DNA from 2 places in the Thioclava sp. 'Guangxiensis' genome. Region 2 is predicted to be linked to the other one. Evidence: riboswitches for the same ligand, from Rfam matches in the RefSeq annotation. Region 2 holds a riboswitch; the other holds the start of a gene.
The links. Region 2 has a riboswitch for thiamine pyrophosphate ahead of thiB (thiamine ABC transporter substrate binding subunit). Riboswitches for the same ligand answer to the same signal wherever they lie in the genome.
Positions count from the first base shown of each region.

Region 1: it holds a riboswitch for thiamine pyrophosphate, as region 2 does, so the genes downstream of both, thiC (phosphomethylpyrimidine synthase ThiC) here and thiB (thiamine ABC transporter substrate binding subunit) in region 2, are expected to answer to the same signal.

Region 1 is NZ_CP155823.1:267,533-275,452, forward strand. It holds gene ABEB22_RS14755 (MFS transporter) at 1-609, shown strand, start outside; gene ABEB22_RS14760 (2-hydroxyacid dehydrogenase) at 665-1,615, shown strand; TPP riboswitch at 1,712-1,832, shown strand; gene thiC (phosphomethylpyrimidine synthase ThiC) at 1,945-3,729, shown strand; gene ABEB22_RS14770 (PLP-dependent aminotransferase family protein) at 3,961-5,163, shown strand; gene ABEB22_RS14775 (LysR family transcriptional regulator) at 5,321-6,214, shown strand; gene ABEB22_RS14780 (membrane-bound PQQ-dependent dehydrogenase, glucose/quinate/shikimate family) at 6,409-7,920, shown strand, end outside.
Region 2 is NZ_CP155822.1:742,687-750,928, forward strand. It holds gene aroC (chorismate synthase) at 1-1,012, opposite strand, end outside; gene ABEB22_RS03660 (dicarboxylate/amino acid:cation symporter) at 1,227-2,558, shown strand; TPP riboswitch at 2,625-2,726, shown strand; gene thiB (thiamine ABC transporter substrate binding subunit) at 2,766-3,752, shown strand; gene ABEB22_RS03670 (thiamine/thiamine pyrophosphate ABC transporter permease ThiP) at 3,731-5,266, shown strand; gene ABEB22_RS03675 (ATP-binding cassette domain-containing protein) at 5,250-5,945, shown strand; gene ABEB22_RS03680 (S-(hydroxymethyl)glutathione dehydrogenase/class III alcohol dehydrogenase) at 6,045-7,175, opposite strand; gene ABEB22_RS03685 (hypothetical protein) at 7,249-7,596, shown strand; gene ABEB22_RS03690 (I78 family peptidase inhibitor) at 7,596-7,883, shown strand; gene ABEB22_RS03695 (cytochrome c) at 7,920-8,242, opposite strand, start outside.

The DNA of each region.
Region 1 (7,920 bases), on a different replicon from region 2:
CTGAGCAACCGCATGCTCTGGTGCGCCTATATCGGGCAATATTGCACCATCGCATTGAGCTATTTCTTCATCACATGGTTCCCGATCTATCTGGTGCAGGCGCGGGGCATGAACATCATGGAGGCGGGCTTTGCCACCATGCTTCCGGCCATCGCGGGCTTTATCGGCGGCATCACGGGCGGCTCGGTATCGGATGCGCTGATCCGCAATGGCTGGAGCGTGTCGCGGGGCCGCAAGACGCCCTATGTGCTGGGTATGCTGATCGGGTGTTCTATCGTTCTGGCGGCGTTCAGCAACTCCAACATCATGATCGTGGCGCTGATGGGGCTTGCCTTCTTCGGCAAGGGCATGGCCGCAGGCTCGGGCACATGGGCCGTGATCTCGGATACTGCGCCGCGTGAGGCTGTGGGTCTGGCCGGTGCGATCTTCAACTGCATCGGCAATGTGGGAGGCATTATCACCCCCATCGTCTTCGGTTACACCGTGCAGGTGACGGGCGGCTATACCGTGGGGCTCTATTTCGTGGCCGCGCATTGCCTTGTGGCAGCGATCCTCTTTGCCTTCGTGATGGGCCCGATCAAACGTGTCGAGAGCGGCGCGCAGGGCTGAGAGCATTTACAAAAGGGCCTGCGGGATGCTGCGGGCCCCTTCGTCCATGGAGATTATGATGACCAAACCTGTTGTGTTGAAAGCTGCCAAACTGCCACAGACCACCGGCGCCGAGCTGGAAGAGCTGTTCGATCTGCGCATTCTGCCGGAGAGTGATCCTGCGGCATGGCTTGCGCAAAACGGCAAGGGCGTGCGGGGGCTTGCGCTGCGTAAGACCATCGTAGATCAGGCGCTTCTCGATGCGCTGCCCGATCTGGAGGTCATCGCAAGCTATAGCGCGGGGCTCGACAATGTCGATGTGCCGGCCGTCAAGGCGCGTGGCATCAAACTCCTGAATACCTCGCATATTCTGGCCGAAGATGTGGCCAATGCCGCGCTCGGGCTGGCGCTGGCGGTCACCCGTGATCTGGTGCAGGCGGATGGCTTCGTGCGGACAGGAAAATGGCCCGAGCAGCCGCAATACAAACTCGGACGTTCGATCTCGCAAATGGATGTAGGAATTGTCGGGCTCGGCACGATCGGCAAGGCGCTAGCGCGCAGGCTGGAGGCCATGGGCGCACGGATCCATTACCAGGGCCCGAACCGCAAGCCTGTGGAGTATACCTATCACACAAGCGCGGTGTCGCTGGCCGAGGCCTGCGATCTGGTGATCCTGACCTGCCCGCTGACCGAGGCCACCCGCCATTCTTTCGGGGCCGCGGAGATCGCGGCGCTGGGGCCGCGCGGGTTCCTCGTCAATGTGGCGCGGGGGCCGGTGGTCGATGAGGCGGCCCTTCTGGAGGCCATGGCCCGCGACGGGCTGGCGGGGGCCGCACTTGATGTGTTCGAGCACGAGCCGCAGGTGCCGCAGGCCTTTATCGATGATCCGCGCCTGATCCTGACCCCGCATCTGGGCTCGGGCACCGAGGAGACCCGTCAGGCGATGGCCGATTATGTTGTCGATGCCCTGGCCGAACATTTCGGACAGAACAGTCCGCGGACCGCGCGCCCTCTGGCACAGGTCTGACCCCTTTCCCCGCCGCACTGGTCCATTTCGCGGCGGGGAAACCCGCAAGGTCCCCGCAGAGGCCCATTGACGCCGCCTCGATTTTCGGCAAGTCTGCACCCACGTCAGGGGAGTCCCGCCCAAGGGACTGAGAGGCTGATTGGAAGTAATTCCGGTGACGCGACCCTTTGAACCTGACCCAGTTGATGCTGGCGTAGGAAGACCGAAGGGCAATTCCGCATCCATGTCTCATGGGCGGTCCTTTCGGGCCGCTCCGGCCCATTTCCGGGTCAGCTGTGGCCTATTCCCTCGCAGTTTTTGGTTGGGTCTTTTCGTAAGAGGAGACCGACATGAAAGACATCATCCCGACCATCACCACAGGCGCGTTGATTGGTTCGCGCAAGGTGCATAAGGAAGGTAATATCCACGCGCTGCGCGTGCCCATGCGCGAGATCGAGATCTCGAATGAAGAGGCGCTCTGTGTCTATGACAGTTCGGGGCCCTATACCGATCCGGCCGCCCGGATCGACATCGCCAAAGGCCTGCCCGAGACCCGTGGCGGCTGGCTGCAGGCACGCGGCGAGATCGAGGAATACGAGGGCCGCGCCATTACCGATGCCGATAACGGTTTCGCCAAGGGCGACCGTCTGGTAGCGCCGTTCCCCGTGCAGCGCCCGCCGCTGCGGGCCGTGGGTGACCGCGCGGTGACGCAGCTGGCATATGCGCGCGCAGGGATCATCACTCCCGAGATGGAGTTTGTGGCGATCCGCGAGAACGAGGGCCGTATGGCCGCTTATACGCGCGACGGTGACCCGATGGGCGCGACCCTCCCCGATCTGGTGACGCCCGAATTCGTGCGGACCGAGATTGCCGAGGGCCGCGCGATTATCCCCGCCAATATTAACCACCGCGAGCTGGAACCGATGATCATCGGGCGTAACTTCAAGGTGAAGATCAACGCCAATATCGGCAATTCGGCGGTGACCTCCTCGATGGAGGAAGAGGTCGAGAAGATGGTCTGGGCGATCCGCTGGGGCGGGGACACGGTGATGGACCTCTCGACGGGCCGCAATATCCACAATATCCGCGACTGGATCATCCGCAACTCTCCGGTGCCGATCGGCACGGTGCCGCTCTATCAGGCGCTGGAAAAGGTGGGCGGCGTGGCCGAGGATCTCACTTGGGAGATCTTCCGCGACACGCTGATCGAGCAGGCCGAGCAGGGGGTGGACTACTTCACCATCCATGCGGGCGTGCGTCTGCATATGATCCCGATGACCGCCAAACGCGTTACCGGCATCGTCTCGCGCGGCGGCTCGATCATGGCGAAATGGTGTCTGCACCATCACCGCGAGAGCTTCCTCTACGAGCATTTCGACGAGATCTGCGATATCTGCCGCCGCTATGATGTGAGTTTCTCGCTGGGGGACGGCCTGCGCCCAGGCTCGATTGCCGATGCCAATGACGAGGCGCAATTCGCCGAGCTGCGCACGCTGGGGGAACTCACCAAGATCGCATGGGCCAAGGACTGTCAGGTGATGATCGAGGGGCCGGGCCATGTGGCCATGCACAAGATCAAGGCAAATATGGACGAGCAGCTCAAGCACTGCCACGAGGCGCCTTTCTACACGCTCGGACCGCTGACTACCGATATCGCGCCGGGATATGACCATATCACCTCGGCGATTGGTGCGGCGATGATCGGTTGGTTCGGCACCGCGATGCTGTGCTATGTGACGCCGAAAGAGCATCTGGGCCTGCCCGACCGTGACGATGTGAAAACGGGCGTGATCACCTATAAGCTGGCCGCTCATGCGGCGGACCTTGCCAAGGGCCATCCGGGTGCGCAGCGGCGCGATGACGCGATCAGCCGTGCGCGCTTCGAGTTCCGCTGGGAGGACCAGTTCAATATCGGGCTCGATCCCGATACCGCGCGGTCCATGCATGACGAGACCATGCCGGCCGAGGCCCATAAGGTCGCGCATTTCTGCTCGATGTGCGGGCCGAAATTCTGTTCGATGAAGATCAGCCATGACATCCGCGCCGAGGCGCAGCGGCAGGAGGGCATGGACAAAATGGCCGAGAAATTCCGCGAGGGCGGGGCGCTCTATATCCCCGAGCCAAGCGAGGCCTGATCAACCCAAAGCTGCGGACGTGGAAATTATTTTGCGTCCGTGGCGCCCTGTTTGTAATATTGCTCTCGTTTTTATGACCGATGCGTAGGTTTTCTGTGCATCATCTCACCTTTGCCCGTCTTGCGAAGGGTTACGTTAGGCGCTAACGCTGCACGGACCCGAAGGGTATTAAGTGAAAAAGGGCGGCCTGTAAGGGCAGTGCGCGCCCGGACGAGACGCAGGAGACGTAAAATGGACTGGACGAAAGTGCTCGCACGCCGCGCGGGCCGGATGAAAGCCTCGGAGATCCGGGAGCTGCTGAAACTTCTCGACCAGCCCGATATCATTTCCTTCGCGGGCGGCATTCCCGACCCGACCCTGTTCCCGAGCACGGCCTATTCCGACGCCTTTGCCGCGACGATGGCCGATAATAACGGCCATGCGGCGCTGCAATATTCGGTCTCCGAAGGTTACCGTCCGCTACGCGAATGGCTGGTGGGCGAGATGGAAAAGATCGGCGTGCCTTGCGCGGTCGATAATATCATGATCACCTCCGGCTCGCAGCAGGCGCTCGACTATCTTGGCAAGCTGATGCTGACCGAGAACGATACTGCCGCCGTGATGCGCCCGACCTATCTGGGTGCTCTGGGTGCGTTCAATGCCTATGAGCCGCGCTACATCCCGCTCGATCCGATGTCGAATATCGACCCCGAGACGCTGAAAGCCGAGGCCAAAGCCGCCGGCGGCGAGGTGAAGTTCGCCTATCTCTCGGCCGATTTCGCCAACCCCACTGGCGAGACCATCCCGCGCGAGGGCCGCGAGCGTGTGCTCGATCAGGCCGAGGCGCTCGATTGCGCGATCATCGAGGATGGCGCTTATCAGAACCTGCGCTTCGATGGCGAGGCGATCCCTCCGATTCTCGCACTCGATATCGAGCGTAAAGGCGGCATCGAGAATACCCGTACGATCTATTGCGGTTCCTTCTCGAAGACCCTGGCACCGGGCCTGCGGGTGGGCTGGGTCGTGGCGGCCAAGCCCGTGATCGACCGGTTGGTGCTGATGAAACAGGCCGCCGATCTGCATTCGCCGACCCTCAACCAGATCGTGACCAACCATGTTGCCCGCGCGATCTTCCACGAGCATGTGGCCAAGATCAAAGCAGTCTATGCCTCCCGCCGCGACCGGATGATTGCCGCGCTCGAGCGCGAGATGCCGGCTTCGGTCAGCTTCACCCGCCCCGAGGGCGGTATGTTCATCTGGCTGACATTCGACCCCAAGCTGAACGGCGCCGAGCTTCTGGCGAAAGCCGTGCGCGACGAGAAGGTGGCCTTTGTTCCGGGCGGGGCGTTCCATGCCGATGGTTCAGGCCAGAACACGCTGCGGCTGAGCTATTCCTGTGCCAGCGACGAACAGATCGACGAGGGCATCGCGCGGATCGGCCGCATCCTGCGCTAACCGCCCGCACGTCATCCCGCCCCCGCTTTCCAGAAAGCGGGGGCTTTTTGATGGGCGTCATGCGTGCTGAAACCGGTCTTGCGATCCGGCCAGAGGACGCTAGATTGCCGTCGCGACAGTCCGGCGGCATGTCGACCGCGCAACCAGCAGGCCCCGCATGAGCTATTCCATCCCGCGTTCAACGCTCGAGCAATGGAGCGTTCTCCAAACCGTTGTGAAATGCGGGAATTTTGCCGATGCCGCGCATATCCTGTCACGCAGCCAGTCTTCGGTCAGCTATGCCATCTCGAAGCTGCAGGACAATCTGGGCGTGACAATCATGGAGGTGCAGGGCAGGCGGGCCGTGCTGACACAGACCGGCAAGGTGCTGCTGGCCGAGATCCTGCCGGTGCTGGAGGATATGCGCCGGATCGAGGCCCGCGCGGCCGAGATCGCGGGCAAAGCGGAGCGTGATCTGCGCATCGTTGTCGATAGCCTTTTCCCAAAGCCGCTCCTGATGCAGGCCATCTCGCAGGTGATCGCGCGCTATCCCGAAACGCGGATCGATCTGCGCGAGGTCGAGCGGACCTATGCCTCGGCGCTCGAGGATCAGAGGTTCGATCTGGCGATCTGTCTGCCCGATCCGCGCCGCATGGAAGGGCGCCCGCTCTACGAGGTGCTGATGGCACCCGTGGCCCGGCCAGACCATCCTCTGGCGCAGGCTAAAGGTGCCCTGCGCCACAACGATCTTGTGCGCTATTTGCGGGTGATCGTGCGTGAACGCGATAACGAACGCCCCGAGCCTCCAGTGACCGAAGGCCGGATCTGGTATGTCTCGGGGGTGGAAAGTGCGATCGAGGCGGTGCGGCAGGGGGTCTGTTTCGGCTGGTTGCCGCTGCACAAGGTGCAAGAGGAACTGGCGGCCAAGCGCCTGATCGCGCTCGAAACAGAGGTCGATCACCGCCGCTATGTGCGGCTCGATCTGATGCTGGGCAATGTCGACCACCCGCCCGTCGAGGCCAAGGCGCTGAGTGATCTGCTCTATGAAGGTGTCAAGGCGCTGACAGATTGATCGGATTATCCGAATTGTTTCATCGGATAACAAATCTGGACCGGATGCACAAAGCTGTTAACTAGCGCCATTGTTACACAGCGTGATCTTTCGCGGATTTGCACGATGGCATTTTGTCACAGCTTTCATCGGGGCTGGTGGGAAGACGGGAAGGGCGCGCGGGTTCCGACCTCCTCCTAAGGGAAACCTGATCAATGACTGACTCGAACACCTCCGTATCGGCTTGGGCCAAGGCCCTACTGATCGTTCTCGGGGTTGCATTCGCCGTCGCGGGCCTTGGCCTTGCCATCGGTGGCGGCATGCTGATCTCGCGCGGCGGCAGCTGGTACTATCTCCTCATGGGTCTGGCCGTCCTCGTTACCGGTATCGAACTGGCGCGTGGCGGCTCGAAAGGCGCACTGGTCTATACCATCGCCTTCGCCCTGACCATCCTCTGGGCTTTCTGGGAAGCCGGCGTTGATTTCTGGGCGCTGCATGCGCGTATCTTCACCTTCCTCTGCGCCTTCTTCGTGCTGATGCTGGTGCAACCGCTGGCGCTGAAACGCGCGGGCCGCAAACCGCTGACCGCGCCCAATCTGGGTGTGGCCGTGGTCGCGCTGATCGCGATCATCGGTCTGGTCTGGGGCATGTTCCAGCCGCATGGCATCCATAATTCGGTGGCCGCGACCGGTCAGGTGCCGGTGACAGATGCTACCCGTCAGCTCGACTGGTCCAGCTATGGTTCGGATGGCAACGAGGACCGCTTCGCGTCACTCGACCAGATCAACCGCGACAACGTGAAAGACCTGCAGGTTGCGTGGACCTTCCGTACCGGTGAAATCCCCAATAGCCCCAATGGTGGTGGTCTGGAAGACCAGAACACGCCCTTGCAGATCGGGGACCAGATCTATCTGTGCACCGCCTCCAATACCGTGATTTCGGTCAATGTCGATACGGGTGAGGAAAACTGGCGCCACGAATTCCCGACCGATACCCGCACCTGGGTGCGCTGCCGTGGCCTGGGCTATTTCGACGCCACCGCGCCGATCCAGCAGCCGACCGCACCGAACGCGACGCAGATTCTGCCGGCCGTTCTGCCGGAGGGGGCCACCAACTGCCAGCGCCGCATCGTGATGAACACGATCGACGCGGTTCTGGTGGCGCTTGATGCCGATACGGGCGCGCTCTGCGAGGGCTTCGGCACCGAGGGTAAGGTCGATCTGAAGCAGGGTCTGGGCGCGGCACAGGGCCCGCTCTACTCGCTGACCTCGCCGCCGGTGATCGCGGGCACGACCATCGTGGTCGGGGGCCGTGTGGCCGATAACGTCGCCATCGACATGCCGGGCGGTGTGATGCGTGGCTTCGACGTCATGACGGGTGCGATGCGTTGGGCCTTTGACCCGGGTGCCAAGGGACAGACCATCGAAGGGCCGATGACGGATGAAACCGCCTTCACCCGTTCGACCCCCAACGTCTGGGCGCCGATGACCTATGATGCGTCCTCGAACACCGTCTTTATGCCGGTGGGCAATGCCGCAATCGACCTCTGGGGTGTGGAACGCACGCCGGAAGACGAGAAATACGGCGCCTCCATGCTGGCGCTCGATGCGACCACCGGTGCCGAGAAATGGGTCTATCAGACCGTCCATCACGACCTGTGGGATTTCGACGTGCCGATGCAGCCGACGCTGATCGACTTCAAGGGCACGCCCGCGCTGACCTTCGGG
Region 2 (8,242 bases):
CCGGCACCGCGCGGATGCCCACGCAGGGGTCATGGCGGCCTTTGGTCACCACTTCCACGGCCTCGCCATCAAGGTTGATAGACTGGCGCGGTGTCAGGATCGACGAGGTCGGCTTGACCGAGAAGCGCACGATAACCGGCTGTCCGGTGGTGATCCCGCCAAGGATACCGCCCGCATGGTTGGTCAGATATTCCGGCCCGTTCTCGCCCATCACGATCTCGTCGGCATTCTCGATACCGGTCAGATTGGCCGCGTCCATGCCCTCGCCGATCTCGACGCCCTTCACGGCGTTGATCGACATCATCGCCGCTGCCAGATCGGTGTCCATCTTGGCATAGATCGGCGCGCCGAGCCCTGCAGGCACGCCCGTGGCCGTAACCTCGATCTTGGCACCGACCGAGGAATGCTGCTTGCGGATCGCCTGCAGGTAATCCGCCCATTCATCGACCACATCCGCATCGGGGATGAAGAAGGGATTCTTCAGGATCTGGGTCTCGTCGAAACGGGCGCGGTTGATGTGCTTCACCCCCATCTGCACCATGTATCCGGTGATCTTCAGCTCGGGCACCAGCTGGCGCAGCACGGCCTGCGCCACACCGCCTGCCGCGACCCGTGCCGCCGTCTCGCGCGCCGAAGAACGTCCGCCGCCGCGGTAATCACGGATGCCGTATTTCTGGAAATAGGCCAGATCGGCGTGACCGGGACGGAACTGGCGCGCGATCTCGCCATAATCCTTGGAGCGCTGGTCGGTATTCTCGATCATCAGCTGGATCGGTGTGCCGGTGGTTTTCCCCTCGAAAACGCCCGAAAGGATGCGCACGGCATCGGCTTCCTTGCGCTGGGTGGTCTCTTTCGACTGCCCCGGACGGCGACGGTCGAGAAAGACCTGAATGAATTCTTCCGAAATCTCGATACCCGGGGGGCAGCCATCGACGGTGGCCCCGAGCGCGGGACCGTGGCTCTCGCCCCAAGTGGTGACGCGGAACAGATGTCCGAAAGTATTATACGACATGGGGCAGCTCCCTGATTACGCGCCAGATCCGGTTTGGGGGCATCAAAGCCCGATTCCAGCCTGCATAAAAGGCTGGCACCGATGTAGCAACTGCTTCCCCTCTAGGCAATCTGTGCGTTACCCCGCATGATAGGCAGGCTCACGGGTCACTCGGCGCTCGCGGAACGGGAGCCGCGCGCCACACTGGACCCATCACAACAGGGAGATCAGGCGCATGGCCAGCAAACGCATGTCGCTGACGACACAGATTATGACCGCTATGGGAGCGGGCATCGTATTGGGTGTGATTTTCAACCAGATCGGCTCGGATTTTATCTCGACCTATATTACCGGCGGCCTTCTGGCGATGATCGGCAAGATGTTCGTCAATGCGCTGAAGATGCTTGTCGTGCCTCTGGTGTTCTTCTCGCTGATCTGCGGGGTCACGGGGATCGGCGATATCCGCGTGCTGGGCCGCGTGGGGGGCAAGAGTTTCGGGCTCTATATCATGACCACCGCCATCGCGATCGCCATCGCGATCCTCATCGCCAAACTCGTGGGGCCGGGCAACGGGTTCACCATGGAGGGCGTGGACACGTCGGGCGTCACCGCCAAGGAAGCCCCCTCGGTCTGGGATGTATTCGCAGGGATCGTGCCGACCAATCCGGTGCAGGCCTTCGCCAGCGGCGAGATGCTGCAGATCATCTTCTATACGATCATCCTTGGCGTGGCCGTCCTCATGCTGGGCGAGAAATCCAAGGCCTTCGTCGCGGGTTGTGAATATATGAACGAGGTGATGATGAAGATCGTCTCCATCGTCATGGCCTTCGCCCCCATCGGCGTTTTCTGCCTGATCACCAAAACCTTCGCCGAACAGGGGATCGACCTGTTCCTGCCGGTGCTGACCTATGTGTTGACCCTGACGGGGGCGCTGTTCCTGCATCTGTTTGTCACGCTGATGATCATCCTCAAGGTCTTCTCGGGGCTTAATCCCATCACCTTCATGAAGAAGATCCGCCCCGCGCAGATCTTCGCCTTCTCGACCGCCTCCTCCAATGCCACCATCCCCGTGACGCTACGCTGCGTGACGGAACGCATGGGCGCCAAGAACTCGGTCGCCTCCTTCTGCATTCCCTTCGGCGCCACCATCAACATGGACGGCACCGCGATCATGCAGGGGGTGGCCACGGTGTTCCTTGCCAATGTCTATGGCATCGATCTGGGGCTCGGCGGCTATCTGACGGTGATCGCCATGGCCGTTCTGGCCTCCATCGGCACCGCCGGTGTGCCGGGTGTGGGTCTGGTGATGCTGACCATGGTGCTGGGTCAGGTCGGCCTGCCGATCGAGGGCATCGCGCTGATCTTGGGCGTCGACCGCCTGATGGATATGATCCGCACTGCGGTGAACATCACAGGTGATGCTGTGGTCACCACAATCGTGGCCAAGACCGAGGGGCAGCTGGATATGGCGACCTACGAGAACCCGCTTGCCGGCACCGCCGATGACGATCTGGGCATCGACCCCGCCGCCGAGGCAGAGCTGGCCGAATACGCCCGCCCGCACTGACACCGCGGCACGGGGGGCGCGCCCGCGACACCTTGTCTGAGAACGCGCCCCGTGCAATATATCTGGCCCATAACCTCGGGGTGCCGGTGATCCGGCTGAGATGCCTTTGGCGAACCCGTCGAACCTGAACCGGTTAGCACCGGCGGAGGGAAGGTCACGGGACGCACCCATTGCGCCCTCCTTTCCTGCGGATCTGGAGGAGCACAGATGAGAAGATCCCTTATTGGCTTGGCCTTTCTGGCAGGCATGGCAACCACCGCACAGGCCGAGGACACACCCGTCCTGACCGTCTATGCGCCCGATTATTTCACCTCGGAATGGGGCCCCGGCCCGCAGATCGAAAAAGGCTTCGAGGCGCAATGCGGCTGCGATCTGCAATTCGTGGCGGGCGATGTGCTCTCGCGCATCATGCTGGAGGGCAAGAACACCAAGGCGGATGTGGTGATCGGGCTCAATACCGACCAGACCGCCCGCGCCCGCAAGACCGGCCTCTTTGCGCCCTCGAACGAGGATAATTCGCGCCTGACCCTGCCGATCAAATGGACCGATGATACCTTCGTCCCCTTCAACTGGTCGGAAACCGCCTTCATCTACGACAAGACCAAGCTGAAGACCCCGCCGAAATCATTCGATGATCTGCTCAACGCCCCCGATGATCTGAAAATCGCCATTCAGGACCCGCGCTCCTCCGTGTCGGGGCTCGCGCTGCTGCTATGGGTGAAGGCCGTCTATGGCGATAAGGCCCCCGAGGCTTGGGCCAAGCTGAAGCCCAAGGTGCTGACCGTGACGCCCGGCTGGTCGGAGAGCTATGGTCTCTTTACCGATGGCGAGGTGGATATGGTGCTGAGCTACACCACCTCCCCCGCCTATCACATCATCGCCGAGAATGATGATACCAAGGCCGCCGCCATCTTCCCCGAGGGCCATTATTTCATGGCCGAGCTGGTGGCCCAGCTGAAAAGCTCGAAACATCCCGAACTGGCGCAGGATTTCATGGATTATGTGCTCTCGGATGATTTCCAGGGAATGATCGCCACCGCGAACTGGTCCTATCCCGCCATCATCAAGGACGGCTTCCTGCCCAAGGAATTCGCGGACCTGCCCCGCCCTGCAAAGACCATCTTCTACAGCGAAGACGAGGCCGAGGCCCTGCGCCAGCCCGCGCTTGACGAATGGCTCGCCGCCTTCCGCTGATCGCCCTTTGCGCGGCTCTGGTGCCAGTGCTTCTGGTGCTCGGGCCAATCCTTGCGACCGCCCTCCATGGGGGCGGTCTCACTGCTTTGCGCGGATCGGACCTGCAAGCGCTCTGGTTCACCCTCTGGCAGGCGGCGCTCTCGGCGCTGATCTCCTGTGCGCTGGCCGTGCCGCTGGCGCGGGCGCTGGCGCGACGGCGGTTTGTCGGGCGCACTGTGCTGATCACCGCGCTCGGCGCGCCCTTCATCCTGCCGGTGATCGCGGCCATTCTGGGGCTGCTGGCGGTCTTCGGCCGCAGCGGGCTCCTCAATCAGGCGCTCGGAGGGATTGGCCTGCCCACGCTCACCATCTATGGCCCGCATGGGGTCATTCTGGCCCATGTGTTCTTCAACCTGCCGCTTGCGACCCGCATGGTGCTGCAGGGCTGGCAATCGATCCCCGCCGAGCGCCTGCGCCTTGCCGCCACGCTCGATTTCGACGGGGCCGCGATGTGGCGCCATCTCGAACGCCCGATGCTGCGCGCCACCCTGCCCGGCGCGTTCGTGGCGATCTTCCTCGTCTGTCTGGGCAGTTTTGCGGTGGCACTGACTTTGGGCGGTGGCCCCTCGGCCACGACGGTCGAACTGGCCATCTATCAGGCTTTCCGTTTCGACTATGACACAGGCCGCGCCGCCAGCCTCGCGCTGGTGCAGGTGGCCCTGTGCCTGATGGCCGTGGGCATAGGGGCAAAGCTCTCGGCCCCCGCGGCCTTCGGCGCAGGGCTCGACCGGCCCGCCCTCTTCGCCCCCTCGACCCGGCTGGCGCAATGGGCCGATGCGGCCATCATCGCGGCCTCGGCCCTGTTCCTTCTCCTGCCCATCGCGCTGATCCTCTGGCGCGGGCTGCCCGCGCTGGCCACGATGCCGCCCATGGTCTGGCAGGCCGCGCTGACCTCGCTCACCATCGCGCTGGGGTCCACGGCACTGACGCTGACGCTCGCAATGACGCTCGCCCTTCACGCACCACGCCACCGCTGGACGGAAGGTGCTGCCATGCTGCCGCTTGCGGCCTCCGGTCTGGTGCTGGGCACGGGGCTGTTCCTGATGATCCAGCCCTTTGCCGCCCCCACCAGCCTCCTGATCCCCGTCACGCTGGTGGTCAACGCAACCCTGTCGCTGCCTTTCGTCACACGCCTCCTCCTGCCCGAGATCCACGCGCTTCAGGCCGATTACGACCGACTCGCCACATCGCTCGATATGGGCGGCGCAGCCAAGCTGCGGTTCCTTACCCTGCCGCGCCTCGCCCGCCCTCTGGGCTTTTCGGCGGGGCTTGCCTGTGCTTTCTCGATGGGGGATCTCGGCGTGATCACGCTGTTTTCCGATGGCCAGACCCGCACCCTGCCCTTGGCCATCTTCCAGCTGATGGGCAGCTACCGCCTCGATCAGGCCGCCGCCGCCGCGACCCTGCTTCTTACCCTCACCTTCGGGCTTTTCGCCCTTTTCGACCGGATCGGACATCATGCTGGCCCTCGATAACATCACCCTGCATCAGGACGACTGGAGCCTGTGCGCCGACCTCACCATCGGGGCAGGCCAGCATACGGCGCTGATCGGACCGTCGGGGGCGGGCAAATCCACCCTGCTGGCCGCCATCGCGGGGCTATTCCCTCTCGAAAGCGGGCGTATCCTCTGGCAGGGGCAGGATCTGGTCGCCCAGCCCACGGGCAAACGCCCGCTCTCGATCCTCTTTCAGGACCAGAACCTCTTTCCCCATCTCACCATCGCGCAAAATCTCGGTCTCGGCATCTCCCCGCGGCTGAACCTCTCGGCCGCAGACCGGGCGCGGATCGAAACCGTGCTCGAGGCCACGGGGCTTGCGGGGCTCGGTCCGCGCAGGCCCGCCGAGCTGTCAGGCGGCCAGCAAAGCCGCGCAGCGCTGGCCCGTGCACTCTTGCGCAACCGCCCGCTCCTGCTGCTCGACGAGGCCTTCTCGGCCTTGGGTCCTGCCCTGAAATCCGAAATGCTGGCCCTGACCCGCACCCTTGCGGCAGAGCACCGCTTCACCCTTCTTATGGTTACCCATGACCCCGAGGATGCCAAAGCGATCTGCCCGCAGACCATCCTTGTGGCCGATGGCCGCGCCGAAGCCCCGCAAGACACGGGCGCGCTGCTGGCCGACCCTCCTGCCGCCTTGCGCGCCTATCTGGGCGGCTGATCCTTCCAGCGTCCCCAAAATATCCTCAGGGGGTGAATTTGCGTGAAACGCAAAGAGGGGGCGCGAGCGCCCCCTCCCCGTCTGCCAGATAGACCGGCGTCAATATTTCACGACCGCGCGGATCGATTTGCCCTCATGCATCAGGTCGAAGCCGTGATTGATCTCCTCGAGCGCCAGCTCATGGGTGATCATCGGATCGATCTCGATCTTGCCATCCATATACCAGTCGACGAATTTCGGGACATCGGTCCGGCCCTTGGCGCCCCCGAAGGCGGTGCCCTTCCAGACGCGGCCCGTGACCAGCTGGAACGGACGGGTCGAGATCTCGGCGCCTGCCGGTGCCACGCCGATGATCACCGACACCCCCCAGCCGCGATGCGAGCATTCCAGAGCATCACGCATGACCTTCACGTTGCCCGTCGCATCGAAGGAGTAATCCACGCCGCCGATCTGGTCATCGCCCTTCTTGGTGAGGTTCACGATCTCTTGCACCACGCTGCCTTCGATCTTCGAGGGGTTCACGAAATGGGTCATGCCGAATTTCTTCGCCATCTCGGCTTTGTCGTCATTCAGATCGACACCGATGATCATATCGGCCCCGGCCATCCGCAGACCCTGAATGACGTTCAGACCGATCCCGCCCAAGCCAAATACCGCCGCGGTCGAGCCGATCTCGACGCCCGCGGTATTGATCACGGCACCGATGCCGGTGGTCACGCCGCAGCCGATATAGCAGATCTTCTCGAAAGGCGCGTCCTCACGCACCTTGGCCAGCGCGATCTCGGGCATCACGGTGTGGTTGGCGAAGGTCGAGCAGCCCATATAGTGATAGATCGGCGTGCCATCGAGCATATGGAAGCGCGTGGTGCCATCGGGCATCAGGCCCTGACCCTGGGTGTTGCGGATCGCGGTGCACAGGTTGGTCTTGCCCGAGCGGCAGGAGGGGCATTCACGGCATTCGGGCGTGTAGAGCGGGATCACATGATCGCCGGGTTTCAGCGTGGTGACACCCTCGCCCACCTCGATCACGACCCCTGCACCCTCATGGCCGAGAATCGACGGGAAAAGCCCCTCGGGGTCCGCGCCCGACAGCGTGAAGGCATCCGTGTGACAAAGCCCCGTGGCCTTGATTTCGATCAGCACCTCGCCCTTCTTCGGAGCGTCGAGTTCGACCTCCATGATTTCCAAGGGCTTACCTGCTTCTAGTGCAACTGCAGCACGGGTTCTCATCGGACTTCTCCGTCATATGGAATTTTGTCCGAACCTGAGGCACAATGCGATCAAACACAAGCAAGAGAGCGACATGTTGACCCGAGTTTACGCCTTCGCAGCCATTGCCCTACTGGCTGCCTGCCAGCCTTCGCAGCAAGAGCTGGCCCCGACCCCCATTCTGCCCGAATCAGCACAAGCGATGATTGGCGCAGCCGATACCGCAGACGGCCTGAACGAGCGCGAGCCCGACCTGTGCGGAGCCAAGGAATATTCCTATATTCTGGGCCAGCCCGAAAGCGCCATCGCCGGCCTGCCGCTGGGCGACAAGAAATATCGCGTCGTCCGCTGGCGCGGGGTCGAGGACCAGATCTACCAGCCCCACCGGATAGTGTTCCGCCTCGACGAGATGGGCAATGTCTATAACGTGGATTGCGGCTGATGCGCCGCAATACCCTCTGGGGGATCGCAGGGCTTCTGGCGCTGACGGCCTGTCAGAGCCCCGCGCCACAGCCAGAGGCGCCCGGTGATCTGCCGCCCGCGCAATGCGGGGCGGACCGGTTGCAGGACCGCATCGGTGCGCCGCTTGCGCGCTTCGATCAGGCCGACTGGCCTGAATCGCACCGCGTCGAGGCTCCCGGCAGTCTGCAGACGATGGATTTCCGTCCCGAGCGGCTAAGGATCCAAACGGATGCGGCGGGCACCATCACCGCACTGCTTTGCGGCTAGAAAAGCGGCCCCGGACCTCCGGGGCCGTTTCGCGTTTCAGTCCTTGAATTCCTTGTGGCAGGCCGCACAGGCGCCGCCTACGGCTTTCATGCCCGCCTGCACGCCCGCGAGGCTGGACGTATCCATATCGGCGGCGGCCATCTCCAGATCCTTGGCGTGCGAGGTAAATTCCTCCCAATTGTCCCAAATACCGGATTTGGCATCCGATTCGGGATCCTCGGCCTTAGTCTTGAACAGCTCCGGCAGCTTCTTGGCCTCTTCCTGCATCGCCTGCGCGGCCGAGCCCGCGATATCGGCATTGAAATCGGATTTCTTCTTGGCCATGTCCCCGAGGATATTGCTGGACTGGCGCAGCTCGT